Regions from separate parts of the Arthrobacter sp. AK01 genome, predicted to be linked through region 3. Evidence: riboswitches for the same ligand, from Rfam matches in the RefSeq annotation. Region 3 holds a riboswitch; each other region holds the start of a gene.
The links. A riboswitch is a leader RNA that binds a small molecule or an ion and turns the genes downstream of it on or off. The one in region 3 is predicted to bind thiamine pyrophosphate.
Positions count from the first base shown of each region.

Region 1: linked by a shared signal. The riboswitch ahead of LN996_RS01895 (ECF transporter S component) and the one ahead of thiO (glycine oxidase ThiO) in region 3 are both predicted to bind thiamine pyrophosphate.
Region 2: linked by a shared signal. The riboswitch ahead of thiD (bifunctional hydroxymethylpyrimidine kinase/phosphomethylpyrimidine kinase) and the one ahead of thiO (glycine oxidase ThiO) in region 3 are both predicted to bind thiamine pyrophosphate.

Region 1 is NZ_JAJOHP010000003.1:76,660-83,945, forward strand. It holds gene LN996_RS01875 (monovalent cation/H+ antiporter complex subunit F) at 1-188, shown strand, start outside; gene mnhG (monovalent cation/H(+) antiporter subunit G) at 178-570, shown strand; gene LN996_RS01885 (DUF4235 domain-containing protein) at 825-1,085, opposite strand; gene LN996_RS01890 (NUDIX hydrolase) at 1,122-1,814, opposite strand; TPP riboswitch at 2,048-2,184, shown strand; gene LN996_RS01895 (ECF transporter S component) at 2,261-2,881, shown strand; gene LN996_RS01900 (ABC transporter ATP-binding protein) at 2,881-4,473, shown strand; gene LN996_RS01905 (energy-coupling factor transporter transmembrane protein EcfT) at 4,470-5,264, shown strand; gene LN996_RS01910 (GNAT family N-acetyltransferase) at 5,351-5,950, opposite strand; gene LN996_RS01915 (penicillin acylase family protein) at 5,988-7,286, opposite strand, start outside.
Region 2 is NZ_JAJOHP010000098.1:442-7,727, reverse strand. It holds gene ndk (nucleoside-diphosphate kinase) at 3-422, shown strand; gene LN996_RS21780 (vitamin K epoxide reductase family protein) at 504-1,184, opposite strand; gene LN996_RS21775 (Rne/Rng family ribonuclease) at 1,673-4,789, shown strand; TPP riboswitch at 4,980-5,078, shown strand; gene thiD (bifunctional hydroxymethylpyrimidine kinase/phosphomethylpyrimidine kinase) at 5,069-6,586, shown strand; gene rplU (50S ribosomal protein L21) at 6,963-7,271, shown strand.
Region 3 is NZ_JAJOHP010000001.1:18,247-25,532, forward strand. It holds gene LN996_RS00105 (DEAD/DEAH box helicase) at 1-1,097, opposite strand, end outside; gene LN996_RS00110 (RNB domain-containing ribonuclease) at 1,376-2,872, opposite strand; gene LN996_RS00115 (ferritin-like fold-containing protein) at 2,914-3,582, shown strand; gene thiE (thiamine phosphate synthase) at 3,604-4,269, opposite strand; TPP riboswitch at 4,297-4,415, shown strand; gene thiO (glycine oxidase ThiO) at 4,408-5,673, shown strand; gene thiS (sulfur carrier protein ThiS) at 5,670-5,906, shown strand; gene LN996_RS00135 (thiazole synthase) at 5,910-6,722, shown strand; gene LN996_RS00140 (4a-hydroxytetrahydrobiopterin dehydratase) at 6,740-7,090, shown strand; gene LN996_RS00145 (hypothetical protein) at 7,167-7,286, opposite strand, start outside.

The DNA of each region.
Region 1 (7,286 bases), on a different contig from region 3:
TGGACCGAGTGCTGGCGTCAGACGTCCTGCTCGCAATCCTGGGTGCTGCACTCGCGATCGACATGGCGATGAACAGGCACCTCAACAACCTGATGCTGCTGGTAGCCCTGGCCGTGATTGGTTTTATCGGATCGGTGACAGTTGCCCGGTTTGTGGCGGAGCGGAGGGAACAGAACAATGAGTCCTGATCCCACCGGCGTCGATGTCGTGATCGATGGTGTGACCGCCGTGTTCCTGGTGGTGGGCGCCCTGATGTCCCTGGGTGCTGCTATCGGCTTGCTCCGTTTTCCGGACCTTATGAGCCGCATGCACGCTGCCACCAAGCCGCAGGTACTGGGTTTGTTCCTCATGCTTGCCGCCATCGGCCTGCAGATGCGCACCTGGTGGGTGTGGCCGGTCCTGCTGGTGGCATGGATCTTCCAGCTTCTGACGGCGCCCGTTTCTGCCCACATGGTGGGTCGCTCCGCCTACCGCACCAAGCACGGTCACCGCGAGATGCTCACCAAAGATGAACTCGAGGCAGTGGTTCAACGGGCGGCCGCCGGGCAAGAGCCTGGCAACGACCGCTGAACGGCTGCTCATCTGAACGACTGATAGGCAAAAAGCGCGGGGGGGGGGGGGGGGGGGGGGGCCCCGGGGGGGTTGGTGGGGGGGGGGGGGGGGAGGGGGGGGGGGTTTTGGGGGTGGGGGGGGGGGGCGCGGGCGGGCGGGCCCCACCCCCGCCCCCCCCGGTCGTCGGCGGGGACAAAAAACCCACTATCACACCCCCCCGGCGGCCGCCCCGGGGGCCCCCCCCCCCCGCTTGCATGTTGTCCGGGTGGTGCCTAGACGATGTCCTTGGATTTGGCGAAGCGGGCGATGGCACGCTGCGTCCCGCGGCTGGCGAGTACCTGGATGAGGGTGCTCACGAACGCAGAGATCAAGGCGAATGTCAGGGCCGAGCGCAGGCTCGTCTCCAAGTCATCGTTGCCTGTGGGTGGCTTGTTGCCAGTGGCCTTTTCCCACCCTTTATTGACGAGTTTGGTTCCGACGAAGCCTGCTCCGAGGCTCACTCCGGTACCCAGCAGCTTGAAGAAGAGGTTCATGTCCCCAGCCTAGCCGTAAAGGCCGGGCGGACGCTGTTACCGGCGGTTTTCCCGTTCCTTGAGGAACGCGGCCATGGAACCCACCGGGGCGAGCACCGGAACGACGGTGTGCTCCGCGGACCACACCGCTTCCACTGAGCCGAACCCTGCGATTTCCTTCAGCAGGTAATAGGTGGGCGGCATCAGTTTCAGTGTTCCGGCCGCCTCTGCCGCCAGAATTCCGTCCACTGGCATCCACAGAGACTGCCAGGCCTCAGTGGTTTGGTGCTGGGGCTCAGCCCCTGGCGCAGGCTTGGCGATGTAGAAGTAGGTGTCGAAGCGCTTGGGCATGTCCGTCGGGGTGATCCAGTTGGCCCATGGACGGAGGTCGGCGGAGTGGATGCTCAGGCCCGCCTCCTCCTGGACTTCCCGGAGTGCGGCTGTGAGGACCGTACCCGCGCTCGTGGTCGCCTGCGCAGGATTAGCGCCGATGGAGCTTTGGCGCCACTGGGCCGCGTGGTGTTGAAGCAGCTCCGCGGGGTAGTCCCAGCCGGACGTGTCCGCAGCATCCACCCGGCCTCCCGGGAACACCACCATTCCGGCAGCGAAGTCCATGGTGCTGACCCTGTGCTGGACGAAGGCTTCGAGACCGCCGGGGGCGTTGCGGAGCAGGATGACGCTGGCGGCAAGGCGAGGTTCCGGCGCCGTGGTGTCGCTTGCAGCGTGATCCTGCTTGGGTAGGTCCGTCATGAGATATGCCCCTTTGCCGCGGTCGAGTCTGCTGGATCATTCTCTCAGGTCTCGTTGTGGGGCCTGGTGTGCAGGCCAAAACCGGCGGGAGGGGTGTAGGGCGGGCCTCGCAACGCACGCCTGGAACGCGTCCGGCCCGGGGCGCGCTGATCCGATTGTGACCATAGGCGGGCAACAGGCCAGCGCCCGCCATGGACGCAGGTGTAAACTGAACCCGCCCATCAGGGCAGATTTGATAACGACAGGGGAGCGCCGCCGTCGGACCCTGCAGAGATGCAGGAGACGCGAGGGCGCTGAGAGTGCGGACAGCCGCAGACCCTCGAACCTGATCCGGTTAGTACCGGCGCAAGGGAGTCGAGCTTCTCAGAGTGTCCGGATCCGGGCGGCGCAGGCCGGCTGGAGAATCCGGGTAGCACTTTCCCCTCCTGTACCTCAGGAGGCAGAAAATGACCACGGTAAACGTGAAGAAGACCAGTTATAACTGGCGTGTTGTAGACATCGTTGTGGCGGCTCTGATCGCCATCGCCGGCGGCGTGATCTTCTGGGCCTGGTCCCAGGGCGCTGCGTTGGTATCCATTCCCCTGAACGCGACGTACCCTCCCCTCACAGGCCTGATCGCCGGTGGCTGGATGATCCCCGCGGTCCTGGGCATGCTCATTATCCGCAAGCCGGGCGCAGCGTTGTTCTGCGAAGCCGTCGCTGCCACCGGTGAGCTCATCATGGGCTCGCAGTACGGCACCACAGTGCTGATCTCCGGAGTCCTGCAGGGACTCGGCGCCGAGCTCATCTTCGCCGCTTTCCGCTACAAGAAGTTCAACCTGCCCACGGCCCTCCTCGCCGGCGCGGGCGCAGGCCTCTTCTGCGGCCTGAACGACTCCTTCCTTCCGTGGGGCTGGAACATCGCGTACGAGGCAATCGACAAGCTTGCCTACATCACCTTCACCACCATTTCCGGCGCGATCATCGCAGGCGCACTGTCCTGGGTCGCCACCCGCGGCCTGGCGAAGACCGGCGTCCTGAGCTCCTTCGCGTCGCGCAAGGCCGCTTCGGAGCCAGTCTTCAGCTGATGTCCGCGACTCAAAGCGGCACGGTCAGGCCTGCCGCCATCTCAGCCGAGGGCTGGGGGTGGCGGCATGCCGGCCGGGCCCAGCCTGCCATTGAGGGTCTGGACCTTCGGATCGAACCCGGCGAACGGGTGTTGCTGCTGGGTCCTTCGGGCGCCGGTAAGTCGACCCTCCTGCATGCCTTGGCCGGCGTGCTGGGTGATGAGGAAGACGACTCGGACGAGACCGGCTCCCTGCTGATCGACGGCGTTGCTCCCCGCGAACAGCGTGGCCGCGCCGGCCTGATGCAGCAAGACCCCGAAACCCAGGTGGTCCTCTCCCGCGTGGGTGACGACGTCGCCTTCGGCGCCGAGAACCTGGCCGTGCCGCGGGACGAGATCTGGTCCCGCGTCCATGAAGCGCTCGACGACGTCGGGCTGCGCACCGCTGCCGGCGGCGGTTTGGCCCTGGATCACCCAACGGCGGCACTCTCCGGAGGGCAGAAGCAACGGCTTGCGCTTGCGGGCATTTTGGCGATGCGACCCGGGCTGATCCTGTTGGACGAGCCGACGGCCAACTTGGATCCGGCGGGTGTGCTGGAGGTCCGTGATGCGGTGAAGCGCTGCCTCGATAAGACCGGTGCCACCCTGGTTGTGGTGGAACACCGCGTTTCTGTGTGGAAAGACCTGGTGGACAGGATCGTGGTCCTGCAGCCAGGGTGGGTGGCGGGGTCGAGCGCGGCTGCGGGCGCCGGGCAGGCCGCGGGCGGAGTCCTCTTGGACGGCCCTCCGGAGCAGGTCCTGTCCGAGGCACGCACCATGCTGATGGCGGCTGGCGTGTGGGTGCCGGGATACGTTCCGGCAACCCGGACGCGGCAGAACCGGCCCCAGACTTCCACGCTTCTCCTGGCAGCCCAGGACCTCGCAGTATCCCGGGAAAAACCGCGGCGCAAAGGCTTCAAGACCATCCCGCCTGTTCCCGTGCAAACGGGCATCAGCGCACAGGTCAGGGCTGGCCAGGCCCTGACCATCACGGGACCGAACGGTGCCGGCAAATCCACTTTCGCTCTCACGTTGGCCGGCCTTTTGGCGCCGGTGGACGGTGCGGTGAGTGCCGCCGTCGAGCTTTCCGAGGGGGCGGGTATTGACCCGTTCATGTGGAAAGCTGACCAGTTGATTTCCCGCATCGGGACGGTGTTCCAGGAACCGGAGCACCAGTTTGTCACGGGCAAGGTCCTGGACGAGCTCATGTTTGGCCCCAAGCATCTGGGCCATGGCGAGGAACGCGTGGATGAACTGCTGGAGCGGCTGAGGCTGACGCACCTTGTGGACGCCAATCCCTACACGTTGTCCGGTGGGGAAAAGCGGCGGCTTTCGGTGGCCACGGTTCTGGCGGCGCATCCGAAGGTCCTGGTGCTGGATGAGCCCACATTCGGCCAGGATGCCAACACCTGGGCTGAGCTGGCGTCATTCCTTTCGGAGTTGTTGGACGCCGGAACGGCAGTGGTCTCGGTGACCCACGACCAGGAATTCAGCGCAGTACTCGGGGGAACCGAGCTGCAGCTCGGACCGGTGGCACAGGGCAATGTTGCACATCAGGAAGCGGGTGCGGCATGAGGGACGCACTGAACATCCGCGGAAATCATGCCCTGCTGACGCGTGCAAACCCCTTGGCGAAGTTCGTATCGGTTTTCCTGATTTCCCTGGTACTGGCCCTGTCCATCGACTGGGTGTCGGCGTCCACGGCGCTGGTTGCGGAACTGGCATTGTTCCCGCTGGCCGGGCTTACCCTGCGGCTCTTGTGGCAGCGCGCTTGGCCCCTGATCATCGCGGCGGCGATCGGCGGCTGGAGCACGGCGATTGTGGCGGCGGACAGCGGCGCTGTACTGCTCGACGTCGGACTCTGGTCCATCAGCGAAGGTTCGCTGGAGCTGGGGCTGGGTTTCATGCTGCGCGGTTTGGCGATTGCCCTCCCGGCGATCCTGCTGATGACCTGCACGGATCCGACTGACCTGGCCGATGCGCTGGCGCAGAAAGCAAAGCTGCCGCACCGCTTTGTCCTGGGCTCCCTGGCAGCAATGCGGCTGGTGGGCCTGATGGCGGAGGAGTGGCAGACCATCGGCATGGCCCGCCGTGCCCGCGGCGTGGGTTCGCAGGGCAGCCCCCTCCAGCGGCTGAAGGCCACGCTGGGCCAGAGCTTCGGGCTCTTGGTCCAGGCCGTAAGGAGGGCTTCGCGGCTGGCAGTAACCATGGAAGCGCGCGGCTTCGGCGGAGGTCAGCGAACGTGGGCGCGCGAATCCACGTATTCGATGCTGGATGCCTGGGTGGTCCTTGGCGGTGTGATCATCGCAGCGGGTGCAGTGCTCACGGCTGTAGGCGCTGGAACCTGGAGTTTTGTCTGGCGCTAGCGCTTTCACGCGCTAACGAGCTGGGCACAAGCGTGGCCCCGGCCTGTTGGGGGCGCCGGCGGCACTTCGCCTTGTGTGATGGGGGACTAGGGAGCCTTCTGTTCCTGGATCTCGTCAAAGCCTGCCCGTGTCAGGAACCCCAACTGGGCCTCCTTCTCCGCAAGCTGGATGATAGGTCCCAGCTCAAAGCAGGTGGCTTCCAGACGGCGCAGGGCTTTGGCGTTGCGGGAGTCCGGCTCCACCACGATCCGGTCCTTGCCCGGCAAGGTGAACATGTACTGGATGAGGGCAGTGCCGAGCTTTGGCGTGAAGTGCGGAATGGGCCGCGTGGCCGGAGCGAGCAGCAAGTGCATGCCGATGTCGGCCTCCCGGGCGGGATAGGCCTCGCCGACGGGATCGTGCAGGGGCTCGTACGTTTGGAAGAGTGCCAACGGCTCTCCGTCAAGGACGGCAAGGAACGCGTGGTGGGTCTCCAACGAGTCAAGGAACTCGTAGATCCCCAGGACTTCCTCACGGGAGTTTTCGGTCATTCCCCAGAACTTGGCGCGGGGCTGGGTAACCCACTCGAAGATGAGGTCGATGTCCTCGCCGGGAACCAGCGGAACCAGGCGCAGCTCACCCCATCCTTCGAGGTCTTCTGAGTAGACGGTGGTACGGACGGAGTAGTCCTCGGTGGTGGTGGTCATGATTTCCTTCGGGGGCTGATGCGGTGAACGGGGTTGGTTAGGGAATGTCTGTGGCCAGGGCCGACCAGTCAGTGACCACAGGGGCGAGTTGCCCGGCGGTCCACAGGGGGAGTTGGTCGGCAAAATGCTGGTGGTCCGGCGTACCCGAGGCGCCGAAGGGGACAATCCATCGGCTGTTTCGCCGATCGGACAGGTCCCAAACGTAACGGGCCACGGGCCCACGGAAACTTCGGTCGTCTACTCCGGGGAGGCTTTCGGTGCAGAGGACGCACCCGGTGTCTCCGCTCAGGTCGGCCGTTGGTGCCGGTGACGCGAGGGCGCCGGGGAGGACGTGAACGGGCAGGAGCTTGTGCCGGTCGCCCCAGGTAGAGCCATTGAGCATGGCTTCCTCCAACGCAACGTCTTCAAGCCCGGCCGCAGCTTCCACGCCAACGTTGATGCCAAGCTCGGAGCCGCGGAGCAGGAGGGTCTCCAGGGCAAAACCAACGCGGGATACCACGGACAACCACGGCCCGAACAAAGGGGAGTAGCCGGTGGGCTCGTTCAGCGGAGCAAGGGCGGAGTGCCGCGCGAGGCGCTGTACCAACGCGCCCCGCCACGCTGCGAAAACGGCAGCGCGGTGGCTCCCGGCATCCATGCGGCCATCCCACTCGAACAGCAGCGAACGCAACACCTTGGCCTCACGGGACAAATCGTCGGCATCGATCCCCTCAAGCAGTGACCGGAAGAATGGCCACGGACCCAGCAAGGTGTCCGTGTGGATAGCCTGCATGTCATCCACGGTCAAGGTCCCGGACGGGGCGGCCTCCAGCAAATCGCGGATCCGCAAGGCCCGGTGCGCCGGCGCGAACTCCATGGCTACGGCGTCGCCGCCTCCCGCCGCGCGGTCGTTCGCGCTCACCGCAAACTGCTGGACCTCGGTGCGGGGCAGGATCACATACTGGCCGTCCCACTCATTGCGTGCGGAGAACGCCGGAGCCGGGAGGCGACGGTTTGCGGGATTCCGTTGCGGAACGAGCCCGGCAACGAAATGCCGTACGGCCCCGGAATCGTCCGCGGCCACCACGCTGTTGACCGGCTCCACCCAGGCATCGAAGGCGACCTCGACTTCGGAGACGCTCCGGCTCCGCAGAAGCGGCAGGAGGGCCTCGAAACCCAGCCGCCCTTCAACCCGGGCCGGGAAACGCAGGCTCAGGGCGTCGCCGTCGGACGCTTCAGAGATCACCGAACCGCGCCCCGTCCCGATGACCTCGACGGTCACCGCCTCACCATCGCGGACGCTCATGGTTTCGGTGCTGACGACGGCGGTTTCCCAGCCTTCCGCTCCACGCGCCTC
Region 2 (7,286 bases), on a different contig from region 3:
CTGTGAGCATTGAACGGACCCTTGTCCTGGTCAAGCCCGACGGCGTCGCCCGCAACCTGAGCGGCAGCATCCTCGCCCGGATCGAGGCCAAGGGATACACCTTGGCGGAGCTGAAGAAGGTCAACGCCACCCGCGAACTGCTGGAGCAGCACTACGAGGAACACGTGGGCAAGCCGTTCTACGAGCCCTTGGTTGAGTTCATGCTGAGCGGACCGGTCATCGCGGCAGTCTTCGAGGGCCACCGCGTGATCGAGGGCTTCCGTTCACTGGCCGGAACCACCGATCCCACGACGGCGGCACCGGGCACCATCCGCGGCGACTTCGGCCGGGACTGGGGCCTGGCAGTCCAGCAGAACCTGGTTCACGGCTCGGATTCCGTTGAATCCGCTGAGCGTGAGATCAACATCTGGTTCGCTGGCTGATAACGCTGCACCGAAACTACAGGAAAGGCCAATGTTCATCACGAACATTGGCCTTTCCTGTTATCCCGGGAGGGGTTGTTCCTAAGCGGAGGAACCCACGAAGATGTGCATGAACGAGAAGAAGATGGTGGCGATGACGGCAACGTACAGCAGAGCCACGATGATCCAGCCGGACTCGCCCAGCAGCTTGGCCAGGGCCGGTGGTGCCTTGATGACTCCCTGGGCGATGTTACGGATGGTCACCCATACGAACAACGGGATCATGGCTGCCCACACCACCATGCAGAACGGGCACAGTACGTGGATGGCGTAGAGGGCTTGGGACCACAGCCAGACAACGAAGGCGAAGCCGAGGGTTACGCCTCCCTGGAGGCCCAACCAGTAGCCCCTTGAGAACTTGGCGCCCGCAAGAATGCCCATGGCCGTTGTGATGATGACGGCAAAGGCAACGATGCCAATGAACATATTGGGGAACCCGAACACGGAACTTTGCGGTGTCTGCATCACGGCACCACAGGAAACCCAGGGGTTCACATCACACACGGTCACGTGGTTGGGATCCTTGAGGACCTCAAGTTTCTCAAGGACCAGTGCGCCGGACGCCAGCCACCCGATGACACCGGTGATCAGCAGGATCCAGGCGAAAGGTTTGTCCCGGACCGTCATTGGAAGGGAATCCTGCCGGGTACCTGGTTGGGTGGGCAGATCCTCCACGCGGTTTGTGGCTTGGTTGGCCAGGTTTCCCTTGGCTGTGCTCGGCATCGCGGATGTAGTCCTTTTCAACAAGTGGCCCGGCCTTGCCGGTAACGGCTCTTGGGAGGATTGTAACGCCGGAGGCTGGGCGCTGCCCCCAGCTTCTCGTTAGCTCCGGTCCTCCCGGGCACTGCACGACACAGCGGCTTACCTCGGGAATGTTCAGGGGTGTGAGAGAATGAACATGGCTGGAAGCCGATCCACATTCGGAATCCGGTCCGGTGACTTTGTTCCCAAGACCGCCAGTATGAGCTGGGCATGCCTGGATCACGTGATCCCCGGTAGGCCCGCCATGACAATGGACGGCACCTGGTTGTGGCAGCAGAACAACGGGTTTCAGAATAAAGCCGCCGGCCTTCCAGGGCTGCCGCACCCCAATGATGGTGCGAACCGGAAGGCATACTACCGACTTCTGTCAACGCCTGCGGGTTTTGACAATATTTGCCCCACTGGGCGCCGGATGTGGCGGTGTCGCTGGGGCAGGAGTGTTGCCACATATGGATAATGACCAAGTTGTAGCCGTTAATGACGAGGCAGCTCCCGCGGAAACCGCGGAAGCGCCAAAAAAAGCCACCCGGACCCGGCGCAAGGCTGCGCCCAAGGTTGCCGCAGAGGTAGAGTCGCCAGCCGCAGAAGCGTCCGCTGTTGAAACAACCGAAGCCCCAGCAGCACCAGTGCGCCGTACCCGGTCCCGCAAGAAGGCAGAGCCTGCTGAGCCGCTGCCCGGTTTGGGTGACGACGCCACTGCGGCGCCTGAAGCTGCCGTGGAGAGCCAGCCCGAAGCTGCAGCCGAGCCTGCCCCTGAAAAGCCGGTCCGCCGTCGTCGTGCTGCCAAGCCCAAGGCCGAGCCGGTAGAAGAGCCTGCCGCCGCAGAAACCACGACGCCGGATGCACCCACCCAGCCCGTGGCCCCTGTTGCTGCGGTAGCCGCTGAAGAGCCCGCGTCCGAAGAAGCGGAGGCCGAAGGGGCGGAGGACGGCGAGGCATCCGCAGACGACGCTGCTCCCGCTGCGTCCACGTCCCTGTTCATGGAGCCTGTTTCCATCACATCCATGATTTTCCAGGCCCCGGACCTCACCACGGTCCCGCGCGTTGCGGCCGTCGAAGAAAAAGACGAGGAACCGGAAGCGGAAACCGAATCCGGCGCTGAAGGTGAGTTGGACGATGCCGGCAGCCGGCGTCGTCGTCGGAGCCGTGGCCGCCGGGGACGTCGTGGAACCGAGCGCGAAGAGAACGAAGCCGAAGATGGCAGCGAATCCGAGGACGAGGAAGCTCCAGCGACCGAAGCCCTCGATGAAGGCGTGACGTCACGCCGTCGCCGTCGCCGCCGCCGTGGCGACCAGGATCTTGAATTGACCGGAGGGTCGGACGACGATCCGCCCAACACGGTGACCCGCGTCCGTGCTCCCCGCCCTGTGACGGAGACAGCCCCGTCCAACCGCGTAACCAGCGTCAAGGGCTCCACCAGGCTTGAGGCCAAGAAGCAGCGTCGTCGGGAATCCCGCGAGACCGGACGCCGCCGCCAAGTCATCACCGAGGCCGAGTTCCTGGCCCGCCGCGAGTCGGTGGACCGCCAGATGATCGTCCGCCAGCGCGACGACAGAATACAGATTGGTGTCATGGAAGACGGTGTGCTGGCTGAGCACTTCGTTTCCAAGACCCAGCAGGACTCCTTGATCGGCAACGTTTACCTGGGCAAAGTCCAGAACGTCCTTCCGTCCATGGAGGCGGCGTTCGTGGACATCGGACGCGGCCGAAACGCAGTGTTGTACGCCGGTGAAGTCAACTGGGACGCGGTCAACCTCGAAGGCCAGCCGCGCCGGATCGAGAACGCCCTGAAGTCCGGCGACTCCGTCTTGGTCCAGGTCACCAAGGACCCCGTGGGTCACAAGGGTGCCCGCCTCACCAGCCAGATTTCCCTGCCGGGCCGCTACCTTGTGTACGTGCCGGGCGGTTCCATGACCGGCATCTCCCGCAAGTTGCCGGACGTCGAACGTAACCGCCTCAAGCGGATCCTGAAGGATCGTTTGCCGGAAAACGCCGGTGTTATTGTCCGCACGGCCGCAGAAGGAGCGTCGGAGGAAGAGCTGACGCACGATATCAACCGCCTCCGCGCGCAGTGGGAAGGCATCGAGGGGCAGGCTTCCTCGACCAAGGTGCTGGCTCCGGAACTGCTGTACGGCGAACCGGACCTGACCATCAAGGTTGTCCGCGATGTCTTCAACGAGGACTTCTCCAAGCTGATCGTCTCCGGCGACGACGCCTGGGACACCATTGAAGCCTACGTGACCTACGTCGCCCCTGATCTGGTGGGCCGCCTTGAAAAGTGGACCAAGGACCAGGACATCTTCTCTGCGTGGCGCATCGACGAGCAGATCCACAAGGCGCTGGAACGGAAGGTCTTCCTCCCGTCAGGTGGCTCGTTGGTCATCGACCGCACCGAAGCCATGACCGTAGTGGACGTTAACACCGGCAAGTTCACCGGCAGTGGCGGAAACCTTGAGGAGACGGTCACCAAGAACAACCTTGAAGCGGCCGAGGAAGTAGTTCGCCAGCTCCGGCTGCGTGATATCGGTGGCATCATCGTCATCGACTTCATCGACATGGTCCTTGAATCAAACCGCGACCTCGTCCTCCGGCGCATGGTGGAATGCCTTGGCCGCGACCGCACCAAGCACCAAGTGGCCGAAGTGACGTCGCTGGGCCTCGTCCAGATGACCCGTAAGCGCATGGGCACCGGCCTCTTGGAGGTCTTCGGTGAGCAGTGCGATCATTGTGCCGGCCGGGGCGTCGTGACGCACGATGAACCTGTGGAGCACCGCCGCGCCAACGTCGTGGCCGCCGAACACCACCGCCCCCACACGGAGACCCAGCAGCCCGCTGCCCGCACGGAACGCAAGCGTCGCCGGGGCAAGGGCGGGGGACAGCCCGTTGCCGAAGCGTCCGCGCAGGTCCACACCACCACGTCGACGCCGGCTGCGCCGGCTGCTCCCGCTGAGCCCCAGGATCCGGCGAAGCAGGCCAAGGCCGAGGCGACCAGGGCTGCTTTGGCCACGATTGCCGCTGCCGCCCATGCCGCGCACCTGCACGACGACGAAGTCCACCGTGCAGAAGAACAGGCACGGGCAGCTGGACAGCAGGAGTCTGCCGCTCAGTCCGTGGCGCCCGCCGAGGCAGAGGAAGCCGCAGTTCGCGAAGGCAGGTCCACGCCGGTCCTGCGTTTCGGTGGGGAGGAAGTTGCCTTGCCGTTCGGTGAACACCACGAAGAACCGCCGGCCGCAAAGCCTGCCATGAGCCTTGATCTCCTGGCTGAAGCGTTCTCCCACCTTGGCGCAGCTCCTGAGGAAAAGCCCGAAGCGCTGTTTGCTCCGAAGGCCGTCGAAGCGGATCCCGAAGCTGTTCCCGCCTCGCGGGCCCGCCGTGGCCGCCGCAACCGCAGCGCGAGCAGGGCGCAAGGTGCGGCTAACGAAACAAGCGTCGAGCACCATGAGGTGACTGCCTCGGTTGGTCAAGGAACGGCACACGAGGCCAAAGCACCCGTGGAACCGGCCAAGAAGGCAGCGTCCGAGGAGCCCATTATCCTGGGGGTTGGGGTACCGGCTTCCGAGCTCTAGCACGGGCAAGGAAACCCAAGCATGAGGGCCCTGCACGATCCGCCACAGGCGGGTGGTGCAGGGCCCTTTGCTGTCCACTGCAAGCCCGGCTTCGCGAATGCGTTGGTCAGGTGCATGAAGGCATTGACAGTCATATCCGGGCATTGGCGTGGCACGGTTCCCGGGACCGGGCCCTTCCCGGCTACGCTTGGGGACTGACACGGGGTGCCGGGCGTTGGGCCAGGCTGAGATCCAGACCCGTTGAACCTGTCCGGTTAGCACCGGCGAAGGGATGTCCCCATGACTTCAACGTCGTATTCTCCCGTCTACCCGTTGGCCGTTTCCGGCCGGCAAATACCGCGGGTACTGAGCATCGCAGGCTCGGACCCATCCGGCGGCGCAGGTATCCAGGCTGATCTGAAGAGCATCGCAGCCCATGGCGGTTACGGCATGGCAGCCATCACCGCCCTGACTGCGCAGAACACTGGGGGAGTCCGTGCTGTCCATGTTCCTCCGGTGGAGTTCCTGCGCCAGCAACTGGAGGCAATCAGCAATGATATTGCCATCGATGCAGTCAAAATCGGGATGCTTGGTGACGCGGCCGTGATCCACGAAGTCCGCGGCTGGCTCGAAGCGGTGCGTCCCGCCGTCGTGGTCCTTGACCCGGTGATGGTCGCCACCAGCGGTGACCGCCTCCTGCGGGAGTCCGCCGGGAAGGCCCTGCGCCAGCTCCTGCCGCTGGCAGACCTGATCACGCCTAACCTGCCCGAACTTGCCATGCTGCTGGGGGAGCCGGAGGCCGCTGACTGGCCCTCGGCGTTGGATCAGGGCAAGCGGCTGGCCGCTGAGTGCGGCAACACCGTGCTGGTCAAGGGTGGTCATCTGGCCGGTTCCGAATGCCCTGATGCGCTGGTGAACACCAGCGGGTTGTTGCGGCAGGACGTCATCGAGGTGCCCGGTCCGCGGGTGGAGACGGCAAACAGTCACGGCACGGGCTGTTCCCTGTCCTCGGCCCTGGCCACTGCGCAGGCCCGTACCGGTGACTGGGAGGCGTCATTGCGTGAGGTGAAGCCATGGTTGATCGAGGCGTTGACGCATTCCGACATTCTCGAAGTAGGCCACGGAAGCGGACCAGTGCACCACTTCCACCACCATGCGGGCCCGAGGCCGGGAGATTTCGCGTCGGTGCTATGGAAGGAAGCGACCCCGGAGCTTGAAGCAATCTACAAGCTCAGCTTCATTGACGGCTTGCAATCCGGCAGCCTTCCGGAAGCCGCCTTCAACTACTACCTTGCCCAAGACGCCATTTACCTCAATGGGTACTCCAGGGTCCTGGCCCGCGCCGGCGCCCTTGCTCCCAGCGAGAAGGAACAGCTGTTCTGGGCCAAAGCGTCACAGCAGTGCCTTGAGGTCGAATCGGAGCTTCACCGGAACTGGTTGAGCACCCGGGAGGCGTCAACGGCCACCGGTCCCGTCACGAAGTCGTACGTGGACCATCTGCTGGCGTCTTCGGCTTCCGGTAGTTATGCGGTGGTGCTCGCGGCAATTTTGCCTTGCTACTGGCTGTACGCAGAAGTGGGCCAGCAGCTCCATGCAGCGTACGTGGAAGCAGGGGCTCCAACGGAGCACCCTTATGCGGCGTGGCTCACGACGTACGCGGACGAGGATTTCGCTGCCGCTACCAGGAATGCGATCAACTTCACTGATGGCGCTGCGATGGCAGCTTCCGAGAGGGAAAGGGCCGCCATGGTGGAGGCCTTCGCCCAGTCCTGCCGCTATGAAACAGCGTTTTTCGATGCTCCACGGCTTCACGCGTAGCCCGATTCCTGGATCTTTCAGCGTCCGGATAAGCCGGCACTACCGCGCGTCGCGGGCTTAATCGCGTTAATTGTGCCCAAACCCTGTAGGCTGTATGGGCACGGTGCCGGGAGAGTCCGTTACAACTGGTGACGCAAGTCACGCGGTAGCCTCCGGACCCGGCCTCATTTGCAGCTGAAGGTCAAACTAGCGTAATCTTGATCTTCGGTGCTTACGCCAACACTTGGGTTATGCCCCTTGGAATTGTTCATGGGATGACTCGCGGACTTCGATCAGAAGTCCACGGCGTTGAGGCACAGCGCGAACCAGGCCTGATTCCGGTTCAAGGTTCCGCACGCAAATTTAGTTATAAACGTCGAGAGAAGTGAGTACCCAAGTGGTGTACGCGATTGTCCGCGCAGGCGGCCGCCAAGAAAAAGTTTCCGTTGGAGACTACGTAACGCTTAACCGCGTCCCCGGTGGAGCCGGCAGCACGCTTGAGCTGCCCGCCTTGCTCCTGGTTGACGGCGACAAGGTCACCTCCGCAGCTGCGGAACTGGCCAACGTCAAGGTCACGGCTGAGATCCTCGAGGACCTCCGTGGTCCGAAGATCGTCATCCAGAAGTTCAAGAACAAGACCGGCTACCGGAAGCGTCAGGGTCACCGTCAGGAACTGACCAAGATCAAGATCACCAGCATCGCGTAACTTTCGTTACCCGCT
Region 3 (7,286 bases):
ACGCACTGGTAGTTGATGACGTGCGTGACGTCGTCGACGTCGATGCCGCGGGCGGCAACGTCGGTTGCTACCAGGACGTCCACCTTGTTGTTGCGGAAGGCCCGGAGGGCCTGCTCGCGGGCACCCTGGCCAAGGTCGCCGTGGATGGCCGCAGCGGCGAATCCGCGGTCGACGAGTTCCTCGGCAACTTTCGCTGCGGTGCGCTTGGTCTTGGTGAAGATGATGGTCCGGCCGCGCCCGCGTGACTGCAGGATACGTGCCACGACTTCGGTCTTGTCCATGCTGTGGGCACGGTAGATGAGCTGGCGGATATCGCGCTTGGTGAGGCCTTCATCGTTCGGATCAGCAGCGCGGATGTGGGTTGGCTGCGTCATGTAGCGGCGTGCCATCGCGATCACGGGGCCGGGCATCGTGGCCGAGAAGAGCAGCGTCTGCCGAACGGCAGGGGTGCCGGCGATCAGGGTCTCAACGTCCGGGAGGAAGCCAAGGTCCAACATTTCGTCCGCCTCATCAAGAATCACCATCTTGACGTTCTTCAAGCTCAGGTGCTTCTGCTTGTAGAGGTCGATCAGGCGGCCCGGGGTACCGACAACGATTTCGACGCCCTTCTGCAGGGCATCGATCTGGGGCTCGTAGGCACGGCCGCCGTAGATGGTCGCGATGCGGGCGTTGCGCTTGCGTGAAGCAGTCTGGAGGTCGTTGGCAACCTGCACCGCGAGTTCACGCGTGGGGACGATCACCAGGGCCTGGGGTGCGCCCGGGACAGCAAGCTTTTCGTAGCCGGCGTCGTCGCGGCCGACCACACGCTGGAGCGCGGGAATGCCGAAGCCCAGTGTCTTGCCTGTACCGGTCTTGGCCTGGCCGATGATGTCGTGGCCGCTCAGGGCTACGGGCAGGGTCATTGCCTGGATGGGGAAGGGATGGGTGATCCCGGCGTCGGCCAAGGACTCAACAATGTCCGCGCGGACGTTGTAGTCAGCGAACGACTTTTCTTCGATCTCGTGGGGCGTCTCATCCGAGGTGATCGTTTCCTCGGGCTCGATGGTTTCAGTTCCGGTGGAGTCCGTCAGGACTTCATGGGTATGCAATTCACTCACAGGGAGTTTCCTTATTCATTTGGGCATTGGCGCTGCATGCTCAACGGGGGCGGCGGAGCCGTACCGGAGCACGAACGGGCGCGCAAGCAAATCCAGTGGAAGCCGATCGCGGGCTATCTAAGTACTGGCACTGGTGACCAGTTGGTACATCTCAAGATCGCGTAGGGGCGGGCTTGTTGAGTTCAAAAATTCACTGAATCAACGACCGGGCATCCATTACTACAGGCTTAGTCTATCCTCTGGCGCCGGCAAAGCCCGGATCGCCGCCGGGAAGGCCGTCAGGGAAGCAGTTGGAACCGGATCTCCCTGCTGGCAATATCGGCCTTCACCAGCCGTACCCGAACGTTGGTCCCGGACTCCAACTCGCCGTCGCAGCGGGCAGTCACGGCAGGTTCGGCAATCTGGACGACGCCGTAAGGACCGCTCCCGTTTCCATTGCCGTTACCGTTGCCCGTGCCTTTTCCGTTGGCATTGCCGTTTGAAGGCTTGGACCCGGATATGACCACGGCGTCAAACTCCTGCCCGACGTGGTTGGCCACCAGCGCCGCTTCCACAGTGTCCAAGGCGGCGCGCTCGAGGCGTCCGGCCAGCTGATCCGAGGACGCCATGATGTCGGGCAGGGAGGGCAGGGCATCACGCGCCCAGGCCGGTATCGGGTGGTTATTGCTCAGGGCTTCGCAGATCACCAGGACAAAACGGTCAATGAGCCGCCGCAACGGTGCGGTGGTGTGGGCGTAGGGAGCTCCAATGGCTGCCTGAACCACATTGGCGGGCACCTCCCCGTCAAACGGAGTGTAGCCGGCGCCGCGGAACAAGGTGCCGGCCGAGTGCAGGATGGCCAGTTGCTTGGGATCGGATGCGTCCAGCGTCCGGAGGTATTCGCCGTAGGAGGTCTTGCCGTCCCAAGGCTTTCCCAGTGCGACGGTCTGCCGTTTGAAATGGAGCAGCGAACGGTCGTCCGGCGCGGGCATGGTCCGCAGGATGCCAACCTTCCCGTCAAGCATCAGTTGGGCGGCGGCCATGCCGGTCATGAGGGAGATCTGGGCATTCCAGTCCTCCACAGGCAAGGACGGGGCGGCAGCGATCCTGTACCCGCCGCCGTCGGTCGCTTGTACTATTTCCTGTTCCGGCATGTTGAGGCTTGCGCCCCCGCGCAGCCGTTCGAGTTCAACGCGCTTGAGGCCAACTTCTTTCAGGAGTTGCAGGACGGGTGGGGCTGTTCCGTCGTCGATCTGCTGCTGGGCGCCCGTGTAGCTCAGCTTGGAAGTGCTGCGAACAACAGCGCGCGCCATCGACACTGCCACCACATCCGCTTGCGCATCCAGCTCGAATTCCCAGACGAACGCACTGCAGACCTGGCCGGCCAGCAGGCTTCCGGCGTTCTCGCTGATGACCTCCGGGTGCAGGGGGATCCGCCCGTCAGGAGCGTAGAACGTCTGCCCGCGCTGCCGTGTCTCGGCATCCAGGGCGCCGCCGGGGACCACGAAGGCCGGCACGTCGGCGATGGCGTAGAGAACCTTGTATCCGTCACCGGAGCGGTCCATGAACAACGCCTGGTCCAGGTCTGTCGACGTGGCAGGGTCGATGGTCAGGAAGGGGATTTCGCGCATGTCCCGGTCCGGTAACTTCAGGGTTTCCACGGCTTGGCGTGCTTCTGCTACGGCCGCTGCCGGATATGCACCAGGAAGGTCCAGCTCGGTCCTCAGGGCAGCCAGTGCGGCGGCAAGCTGGTCCGACGAATCGTCGACGTTGGGTGCAATCCGATGATGTGACACGAAAATCAGGTTAGCCCGAATCCGGCGGATAGTCTTGGATCATGGGCACTTCCCCGGACGCTGCAGCTTCAACCGGGCAACTCGCCGCGGAGCTGCTTGGAGCAATGGCATATGGCGAGTTGTCAGCGTTTGGGCGGCTCTCCGTCGATTCCCGCTACGCCCCCACGCTTCATGACCGCTCAGTCTTGGCAAAAATCGCCGTGGGCGCCTACGGAAACTTTGCACTCCTCAACGATCGGCTGGCCGAGATGGGCATCGATCCCGAAGAGGCCATGCTGCCGTTCCAGCGCTCCTTCGACCACTTCCATGAACGCACCAAGCCAGGGGACTGGTTCGAATCCGTCATGAAGGCCTACGTCATCGATACCGTGTCATCGGACTTTTACAGGGCCGTCGCGGTATTCCTTGATGCCACGACCCAACAGTTCGTTGATCGCGTGGCTTCTCCCGATCAGGCAACGGAGGTCCTGCGTGTCCTGCTCAGGCGGGCACTGGCCGATGACCCCCGCTTGGCCTCGCGTCTGGCCCTCTGGGGCCGCCGACTGGTGGGCGAAGCACTGACGCAGGCCCAACGCGTCGGCACGGAACACCCGCAGCTGGGGCCCACGCTGAGGAGCGGCGGCGACGCCCGTGCAGCAGTCAAGAGGCTGACCGGCGACCTCGCCGAGAAGCACGCACGACGGATGACAGGCCTCGGCCTGACTGCGTAACCTCCTGGCCGCTTGCTTCCGCTATACGGTGTCCAGTGCCTGCAACAGCGACTTGGCGGCCGCCGTCGGATCCGTGGCCTCAGTGATGGCCCGGACGACGACGATGCGGCTGGCGCCAGCGGCAACCACCTGCTCCACGTTGCTGTGGTCGATGCCGCCGATGGCGAACCAGGGGAGATCCACTTCTGCGTGTTTGACCGCTTTCGCGGCAAATGTGACCAGGTCCAGACCGACGGCTTGCCGACCGGGCTTGGTCGGTGTTGCCCAGACGGGGCCGACACAGAAATAGTCCAGTCCGGTGGGGCTCGACGACGCGGCGATTGCGGCATCGATCTGCGTAGTGGTGTGCGTGGACAGGCCTATTCCCGTGACGTTCGGCAGGAGGGCCCGGGCGGCCGTCAAAGGGAGGTCCTTTTGGCCGACATGGAACACCGGAGCCCCGGAAATACCGGCAACATCGGCGCGGTCGTTCACTGCCCAAAGCTTTCCATGACGTTGGGCCACGCTGCGCAGGACAGCCAGCATTTCCAATTCTTCGGCCGCTTCCAGCGCCTTGTCGCGGAGTTGGATGATGTCCACGCCGCCCTCGAAAGCGGCGTCCACAAAGTCTTCGAAATCGCCTTGCTGTTTGCGGGCATCGGTGCACAAGTACAGGCGGGCGGCGGAGAGGGCATCAGGCTGGGTCATGGAAACCAGAGTAGTTCCTCTAAACTGGGCACGTACTGCGGGAGCCGCGACGTTCGTTATATGACCGTCCGGCTGAGAGGGCTTCAGCGCCGACCGCTTGACCTGATCCGGCTAGTACCGGCGTAGGGAAGGAAACGAATGGCAGAATCCCGCCATACCCCCCTCCACGCAGACGTGGCGGTCGTTGGGGGCGGCATTATTGGCCTTGGCATCGCCCACGGAGCCCGGCGGCTGGGCCGCTCGGTGGCACTGGTCGATCCCGCACCGGCAACCGGAGCCACTTACGCTGCGGCAGGGATGCTTGCCCCTGTCAGCGAACTGCACTACCAGGAGGAAGACCTCCTGGAACTGATGCTGGAGTCTTCGCACCTGTGGCCGTCCTTCGCGGACGCACTTTCCCGTGAAGGTACTGACACTGGATACCGCGCGACGCCGACACTCGCCGTGGGTGCCGACGCCGCCGACCGCAGGGCGCTCGCCGATCTCCGCGCCGTACAGCTTGGAGCCGGCCTGGCCGTTGAACCACTGGCCCTTCGCGACGCGAGGGTGCGCGAGCCGCTCCTCAGCCCGCAAATCTCCTGCGCCTTCGACATCCCAGCCGATCACCAAGTGGATCCCCGGAAGCTGGCGGCCTGCCTGGTGACTGAACTGGAGAACCACTCGCACCGGGACGCTACGTGGGTGCACGGAACGGATGACGGGTACGGGGTCCGTGCCGGCGCCCGCCGGTTGTTGTGGGACGGTGGGCGCGTCTCAGGAGTGGAGCTCGACTCCGGCGCCACTGTCCACGCCAGTGAAACCGTGGTGGCCAACGGTCTGGGGGCCGTGGAGTTGTCCGGACTCCCTGACGGTCTCAGCCTTCCTGTGAGGCCGGTATACGGCGACATCCTCAGGCTTCGCGTCCCCGACCACCTGCGGCCGTTGGTGACTTCCACAGTCCGCGGCATGGTGCGCGGCGTACCGGTGTACATCGTTCCCCGGGATGATGGCACCGTGGTCATCGGGGCCACCCAACGCGAGGACGGCTTGTCTGCGTCATCCAACGCTGTCTCAGCCGGCGGCGTATATCAACTTCTGCGGGATGCCCAAACCCTGGTCCCTGCCGTGGCGGAATTGGAACTCCTTGAAGCAACAGCCCGGGCCCGCCCCGGGACTCCGGATAATGCACCGCTTCTTGGCCGCGTCGCCACTACCAGCGGAGACGTTGACGGGCTGGTGATCGCCACAGGATTCTTCCGTCACGGTGTTCTCCTGACACCCGTGGCCGCCAGGATCGTGTGCGACCTGATCAACGGTTCGGCAGACCCCCGATGGGCGCACTTCCGTCCGGACCGTTTCGCCACGAACACATCCCTATCGCGGGCTCTTACGCCGGCACACGTTCCGAGTAAGGAAACAGCATGAACATCAAACTCAACGGATCCGACCACGCAGTGCCGGAGGACGCTTCCGTCAGCACACTCGTCACCGCTGTCACCGGCCGCGTCCTGGACCACCGCGGACAGGCAGCCGACGGCGGCAAGCTGGGTGTCGCCGTCGCGCGCAATTCCGAGGTGGTGCCGCGCAGCCAATGGTCTGCGACAGCGCTCGCCGCCGGAGACGAACTCGAACTCGTTACCGCAGTCCAAGGAGGCTGAAGCATGACAACAGCAAACACTGAGGTCCGCACCACGGACGTACCTACCGACGCGCTGGTGATCGAGGGCGTCGAATTCGGCTCCCGCCTGATCATGGGGACAGGAGGTGCCCCGAGCCTGGACGGTCTGGGCGCCGCACTCCTGGCCTCCGGGACCGAGCTCACCACTGTGGCCATGCGGCGCTACTCGCCGGCCGAAACCGGATCGCTCTTCCAACTCCTTGTGGACCATGGCATCCGCGTGCTGCCCAACACGGCGGGTTGCTTCACTGCCAAGGACGCCGTGATGACCGCTGAACTGGCGCGCGAGGCCCTGGAGACCGACTGGGTGAAGCTGGAAGTCATCGCGGACGAACACACACTGCTTCCGGACGCCGTGGAGCTGGTGGATGCAACGGAACAACTGGTGAACCGGGGCTTCAAGGTTTTCGCCTATACCAATGATGATCCCGTACTGGCACTCAGGCTCGAGAACCTGGGAGCCACTGCCGTCATGCCGTTGGGCTCACCCATTGGGACGGGCCTCGGCATCCTGAACCCGCACAACATCGAGCTCATCGTGTCCCGGGCCTCAGTCCCGGTGGTGCTCGATGCTGGAATCGGGACGGCATCCGACGCCGCCCTCGCCATGGAGTTGGGCTGCGACGCCGTCCTGTTGGCCACCGCAGTGACCAGGGCGCAGAACCCGGTACAGATGGGCGAAGCCTTCAAACACGCCGTCATCGCCGGTAGGCTGGCCAAGCAAGCAGGCCGGATTCCGCGGCGAGAGCACGCCTTGGCGTCCTCAGCCATGGAGGGCCGGGCAGAGTTCCTCTAGATGCAGGGTTCTCCTGTGTGGAAGGAGTAGTCGTGGCGGGCAACGATGACCACCTGACTCAGGCGGATGTCGAAGGCGCTCTTCGGGACCTTCCGGACTGGAGATATCAGGATGGCCTCGTCACCGTCTATAAAACCCCGACGGCAGCCCTGGCCCTGGCTCTTATCGCCGCGATCGGCCGGATCGCCGAAGAACAAAACCATCATCCGGATCTTGACTGGCGTTACAACCGGGTGTTCGTGCGCTACGTCTCCCACGATGCGGGTGGGCAGGTGACCCAACGCGACGTCGCCGCCGCGGCTTCCGTGAGTGAGGCCGCAGCCGGGATTGGTGCCGCCGCCCAGCCGGAGCGCTATCGGGGCGCCTGAACAGGACTGGCGGAGCGTTAAAGCAACAGTGACCATCACCCGAGGGGCGATGGTCACTGTTGCTTGGTTGTCGCTGTTAGAGCCTCAGTGCTTTGGTCAGGGCGGCAGTATCGTGCTGGGTGCGTGTTCGGCCCAGGAAGACCACTACGCCGGCGGCGGCAGCTGTCCCCAGAACGATCGGCAGGACCCAAGGGAT